2 regions of the Mesobacillus jeotgali genome follow, and region 2 is predicted to be linked to the other one. Evidence: riboswitches for the same ligand, from Rfam matches in the RefSeq annotation. Region 2 holds a riboswitch; the other holds the start of a gene.
What was found. Region 2 has a riboswitch for S-adenosylmethionine ahead of FOF60_RS12180 (methionine biosynthesis PLP-dependent protein). Riboswitches for the same ligand answer to the same signal wherever they lie in the genome.
Positions count from the first base shown of each region.

Region 1 (3,423 bases), 1.6 Mb from region 2:
CGATTGGGCCCGCAGCTACGATTGGACCTATTCCAGGGATCGCAAGTGCGCCGATGCCTGCCAATAATCCAGTAAGGCCGCCCAATACGCCGCCTGTTGCCGCACCTGCAGCAAGACCTTCCTCAGTCTTTGTACCGGTTGCTTCGTTAACATCGTGAACTTCATCTTCGTTCTTACTGATAACAGAAATGTCATCGGTTGAGTATCCCTGTCTTTTCAGGTCCTCAACAGCCTGGATTGCGTCTTGCTCATTATCATATACTCCAACAAGATGTTTTTCATGTTCAAACATAATAAAAGCCTCCTTTAGACGAGTAGTCCTTTTAAAAATACCCGCACACAGGAGGCGTAAACCTTATGTCGAAAGATTAAATGGACATTCTTTATTTGTTCATCCAAGGTTGATTTTCGTAAGCGGAGAATTTCCGGCTATTTTATCTTGATGGCTCAATGAGGCTGAAATAAGTGGAGATATTCAGTTTATAGGAACTCGAATACCATATTACTTCCCTGCTGCTTCCAATGCTGCCTCAAATTGCTCGATGATGTCATCGGCATTTTCGATCCCAACCGAAATCCTGACCAGTCGATACGTAATGCCAAGCTCTGCCTGAGCCTCTGGCGGAAGTGCACGATGGGAGGTTTTCAGCGGATGGGAGACTGTCGTCTCAACTCCCGCAAGTGTAGGTACTATTTTTACCCAACCAAGCGATTTGAAAAATTTGTCTGTATCCACGTGTTCCGCCAACTCAATACTTACAATGGCACCAAAACCTTTTTCACCTTCTGAAAATGGATAATATACCTTTGAAACATTCTGATGTTCCTTTAGACTGTCTGCAAGCAGCCTGGCATTCTCGGATTGAGCTTTCATTCTTAAAGCAAGAGTCTTTAACCCTCTGCAAGTCAGCCACGCTTCAAACGGGCTGAGGTTCGCACCAAGATTCACGATTCTTGCACGCGCTTCTGCTATTAATTCCTTCTTGCCAACGACAACACCAGAGGTAACATCACTGTGACCGCCGATGTATTTCGTGGCACTGTGGACGACAAGATCGGCTCCCAGCAAAAACGGACGGACATGAAGCGGTGTAGCGAACGTATTATCAACTAATACAGTAAGATTTCTTTTCTTAGCCAGCGCAATGACTTCCTCCAATTTTTCAACACGAAGGAGCGGATTCGTGATGGACTCGGTGTAAAGAAGTTTCGTATTGGATTTAATGGCCTGCTCTACATTTTCCAGGTCTGCAAACGAGACAAACGTCGTTTCGATTCCGAAGCGTTCCAATTCAGCTTTCAGCATATGAAAACTGCCGCCATAAACATCATCAGCCGCAACAATATGATCGCCATTCTTCACCACTGCCAGGACACCAGCTAAAATCGCAGCCAAACCAGATGATGCCGCTACCCCGTCTTCAGCATATTCTAGCACTGCAACTGATTGACCGAGTTCATCGGTATTAGGGTTTCCGACTCTTGAATATAAATAATTTCCCTCTCCCTGATAAAAGCCCTCAAGCTCATCAAGGTCATTAAAGGTAAATGCTGATGTCTGGTAAATCGGTGTTGCCTTGCTCTTTATTCCCGCTTGCTTGTTATGTATGGAATGAATTACTTCCGTTTCAAATTTTTTCGTCATTTTGTCACCTGCTTTTAGAATTTGTAGTATGGAAAAAATAATCATAAAAAACCTCTCCAAATAAGGAGAGGTTACAGTTCAATCAGCCTCACTTATCTTCAGACTGCAATCTTCAGGAATTAGCACCTTTCATTATGAAAGAAGGTTGCCGGGCTTCACAGGGCCTGTCCCTCCGCCGCTCTGGATAAGAGGTATTTCGGGTTTAAAAATAGTTTAGATAGCTGAAGTATATCAGCATCGATGGTTTATCGTCAATGACAGTTCACTTACTGAAAACACTGGATTCAAGCTTAAAAACAGCTTATAAATTTCCAGCTCAATCTTCCGGATCGCTATCAAGCAGGTCCCAAGGCGTGATCACGCCAATTGGCTTTCCATGGCGGTCTCCCGTTTCCGTAATGATGACTGCCTGCAGCTTCTTGCCTCTTGTATGGTAACGCTCGAATAATTCTTCAATATGATACAGTGATGCATCCTCATCCACAAAGGTCACAAAGTAATTTTTCCCCTTCGTCAATAGTTCTTTGACACGGACGTCCTCGAAATGGACCACACTGTCGGAAAAATGCTTCGCCATCCACTGGATGATTTCCGTTGAAGTCAGCAAGGCAACATACTTATCATCCTTGTCGTAGACAGGGAATCTTGTAAAATCAAACTTATTGATCACTTTCAGCACATCTTTAAGATAAGCATCTTCATAATAATAAAACACCGGGCTGGTCGCGATTGATAATGCCGTCTGCGGCTTCTCAAACTCCCTGGCGATTTCCTCGATCCGTTCGACCACCTCAATATGCGGCTCGGCAATATAATAATCTGCGTTCACTCGTTCATGGACAATCGCATTGCGTAGCTTGGCAAACTGATGCAGCTCACTTTTATATTTACGAACCAGTGAATGATTTTTATACCCAGAGTACAGCAGTTCGACGAACGCATCGCTGTCCGTTCCCTTTACCATTTCCTTCAACGCTTTGTGAATCCTGTTAAAGGCCGTCTCGAACTTGCCGGATTGCTCCTTATGCTTTACTTCCTGGTCTTCTGGAGTTTTCGCTCCAGAGTCAGGATTTTTATTTGATGAATTCTTACCAGTTTCATTTCCACCCTTTTTCCCATTGCCGTTTATCGATTGATTGGAGGCTGGTTTGCCATTTTCTTTACCGTTGTGGGATGGATTTGAGGCTGGTTTGCCATTCTTAGATTGATTTGAAGCTGGTTTAACATTTTCTTTACCGTTCTTGGATGGATCGGAAGATGTGTTTCCATTGCCATTGCCTGCCTGTTGGTTGGCAGACTTGCTTTTATCATTTTTTGAATGGTTGGAAGAAGAGTTGCCATTCTCTCTTTTTGATTGATATGATGGCTTCCCATTTTCGCTTCCTTTATTGCCATCCTGCTTTTGATTTCTCTCATCAACCCGCTTCAATCTGTTTTCCTCTTTCTCCTGCGGTCTAGGATTGGTATTCATATATGACTTTCTTTTATTTTTACCAGTCTGATGATTCATCTTATTTTTTGAACCTGACTGGTTATTTGATTTATGTTTAGCTTGAGTATTGTTAGCCAAAATAGCCCCTCCGTAATTTCAAATAACTTCCCCTTCTCATTACCCCAATTACCGCTTTCACTAATCATGGATATATAATGAAAAAATACCAGCTTGCTTTAATGTTTGATACAATAAGTATAGTACATACCTTACTAATTAATAGTAGAATTTTTTATAGAAAAGGGTTTGATATTTAGTGGCAGCAACGAAGAAAAAAAGAATAGTC
Region 1 is NZ_CP109811.1:794,272-797,694, reverse strand. Features, by position in the region: gene FOF60_RS03990 (YflT domain-containing protein) at 1-292, opposite strand, end outside; gene FOF60_RS03985 (trans-sulfuration enzyme family protein) at 503-1,645, opposite strand; SAM riboswitch class I at 1,735-1,836, opposite strand; gene FOF60_RS03980 (CBS domain-containing protein) at 1,962-3,215, opposite strand; gene FOF60_RS03975 (YitT family protein) at 3,394-3,423, shown strand, end outside.
Region 1: it holds a riboswitch for S-adenosylmethionine, as region 2 does, so the genes downstream of both, FOF60_RS03985 (trans-sulfuration enzyme family protein) here and FOF60_RS12180 (methionine biosynthesis PLP-dependent protein) in region 2, are expected to answer to the same signal.

Region 2 (3,423 bases):
TTTCATCCTGACAGACAAGGTCTTGATACCTCTCATGACAAGCCACGCATCCTGGACTCCGAGGACTGCCCCGAAAGAATTCTGCAGGGTATAAAGCTTGTTGGCCAGATTTTCATCCTTAACCACCGCCAGACCCGCGACTGTATCACTGTGGCCGGACAGAAACTTTGTGGCGCTGTGGAGGACAATATCAGCTCCAAGTTCCAGCGGGCGCTGCAAGTAGGGAGTCATGAAGGTATTGTCAACAAAGGTAAGAGCGCCGTGTTTCTTCGCTATTTCGCTAATCGCCTGAATATCTGTCACCTTTAATAGCGGATTAGAGGGAGTTTCAGCATATAGCAATGCAGTATTGGGCCTAATTGCACGCTCTACCACGTCAAGGTCGGTCATATCCACAAAAGTGTGCTCAATACCAAAACGGTTCAGTACCTGTGTAACCATCCGGTAGGTGCCGCCATAAACATCCTCGGTTACGATCACGTGGTCACCTTGAGAAAGAAGCAAAAAGGCAGTTGAGATAGCTGCCATCCCGGATGAAAAAGCAAAACCCCGGACACCGCCCTCCAGCTCGGCGGTTATTTCCTCAAGTGCCTCTCTGGTGGGATTAAGACTGCGGCTGTAATCATATTTTCCAAATTTGTCTGCCGACGGCTGGTGGAAAGTTGAGGCGTGCTGGATTGGCACGCTTACTCCACCGGTTGCAGGATCGAACTTATGCTTGTTATGGAGCAATTGGGTTTCAAATGTATATCTGCTCATATTGCTTCAGCCTCCTGGCTTGCTTTTTGGAAAGCTTCATCCAAGTCTTTTATCAAATCCGCCACATTTTCGATTCCCACAGAGAATCGCAGCAGTCGGTCACAAACCCCGGTTTGTTCACGAATTTCAGCTGGGATATCGGCATGTGTCTGAGTCGCAGGGTAGGTAATGAAACTTTCTACGCCACCAAGGCTTTCTGCAAAAGTAATGGTAGATAGACTTTTTAAAAACGGATTCACCATGGCAGGAGAGTGTACTCTGAATGAAATCATTCCGCCTCTGCCGGGATACAAGACATCCTTCACAGCATGATGATTCTGTAAATAATTCATCAGCTCCCTGGCATTTTGTTCATGGCGTTCCATCCTTAATGCCAGTGTTTTCATCCCGCGGATGAGCAGCCAGGAATCGAACGGACTTAACACCGCACCTCCGCCATTATGATGAAGGAAGAGGGAATCACATATCTGCTGGCCCCTGGCAACGATGAGCCCGGCAAGAACATCATTGTGACCTCCAAGATATTTAGTTGCACTGTGGATCACGATATCTGCACCTAAAGTCAATGGTTTTTGCAGAAGGGGAGTGTAGAAGGTATTATCAACAATCAGCAGAATGCCGTTCTCTTTTGCGATGTTTGCGATGGCTTCAATATCAGCCTGCTCCATCAGAGGATTCGTCGGCGTTTCTACAAAAAGAGCCTTAGTCCTATGATTTATTGCGGATTTGATTTCGTTTACATCGGCCATGTCAGCATATGTACTATTTAATCCCCACTTTTTGAAACCCTGCTCGAGAAGACGGTAAGTTCCCCCGTATAGATCCTTCGAAACAATCCATTCATCTCCGTGCTCGAATAATGACAGAACTGTCCAGATTGCTGCCATTCCGGAGCTGCAGGCAAAACCGCGGTCTCCATCCTCCAGGTCTGCAATCGCCTTTTCAAGGATTTCGCGAGTAGGATTGCCCGTGCGGACATAATCATAGCCGCTGGATTGCCCAATCCCTTCGTGACGGTAGGCTGTCGTTAAATAGATTGGTGGATTGACCGCACCTGTTGATGATTCACTCCTGTTGCCAAGCTGTGCTAGCTTTGTTTCGATTTCTGCCAATTTATTCACTCCTATTGGTTATAGTCAGATGGCAGTTTTTGTTTTATGAGAAAAGACGAGATAATCGACTTAAAAAGGGACTTGTTCGACAATGATCCAGAAAGTCAGTGTGAGATCCCTAATAAAACAAAAAAAGCCTTCTTAAGAAGAAGACTTTACAGTTAGTAGCCATTCTTCTTATCTGCCAAGTTTCAAGAACTTGCTGGAATTAGCACCTTTTCAACAAAAATATAGTTGAAGGTTGCTGAAGCTTCACAGGGCCAGACCCTCAGCTTCTCTGGATAAGATTTAATATTATTGAATTATTAAATTTCTCTAAATATTACATCTGATCATGTTCAATGTCAATCATTTTAATTTAATGCGGTGAAGTATATATGCATAAGGTGTAAGATTAATAGAAGTATCTGGCAAGGCAAAGTAATTTTTTTTGACAGCTTTTTAGTGGATGAGGGCAAAGCTTTTAAGATTCCGGAGGTTTTATGACAGCTTTTCTGGTTCCGAAGCCAAAGCTGTCATGATTCCGATGTTATTGTGACAGCTTTTCTGGTTCCGAAGCCAAAGCTGTCATGATTCCGATGTTATTGTGACAGCTTTTCTGGTTGCAAGGCCAAAGCTGTCACGATTCCGGTGTTATTGTGACAGCTTTTCTGGATCCGAGATCAAAACTTTCACGATTCCGATGTTATTGTGACAGCTTTTCTGATTGCAAGGCCAAGGCTGTCACGATTCCAATGTTATTGTGACAGGTTTTCTGGTTCCGAGGCAAAGCTGTCACGATTCCGATGTTTTATGACAACTTTCCAGGTTACAGGCCAAAGCTGTCACGATTCCGATGTTATTGTGACAGCTTTCTGGTTCGAGGCCAAAGCTGTCACGATTCCGATGTTATTGTGACAGCTTTCTGATTGCAAGGCCAAAGCTGTCACGATTCCAATGTTATTGTGACAGGTTTTCTGGTTCCGAGGGCAAAGCTGTCACGATTCCGATGTTTTTATGACAACTTTCCAGGTTACAAGGCCAAAGCTGTCACGATTCCGATGTTATTGTGACAGCTTTTCTGGTTGCAAGGCCAAAGCTGTCACGATTCGAATGTTATTGTGACAGGTTTTCATGATTAGCTGCCAAAGGTGTCACGATTCCGTACCCTCAATCCCGCTTTAATCAAAATCAATATTCCGTTCTCTCATTAAAACGAGAAGGCGAGGGAGCAGCAGCATAAAAAGACTGGCTCACAAGAATAGATGAGCCAGTCTGACTAAATATAAAGTTATTAATATATTCCTACAGCATCAAATGCTTTATTGACAGCTTCAACTTCTGCAGAAGCCGCACCGTACAGGTCTTTTGCTGCTTGTACTGTTCCTGCTCGTGCCTGGCTGAAATTCGTGGAAGAAGTGTAATAGACTGTGTTTGCACGGTAGAAGATCGCTCCCATTTTATCTGTACCGATTCCTGGGACCGATACTCCATAATGTGAACCGCCTTCACTCAGAAGGTAGGCAGCTTTATTGATGATACCGCTGTTAATGTGGACACCGCCGTTATCGGA
Region 2 is NZ_CP109811.1:2,387,354-2,390,776, forward strand. Features, by position in the region: gene metC (cystathionine beta-lyase) at 1-759, opposite strand, end outside; gene FOF60_RS12180 (methionine biosynthesis PLP-dependent protein) at 756-1,871, opposite strand; SAM riboswitch class I at 2,046-2,159, opposite strand; gene FOF60_RS12185 (M4 family metallopeptidase) at 3,145-3,423, opposite strand, start outside.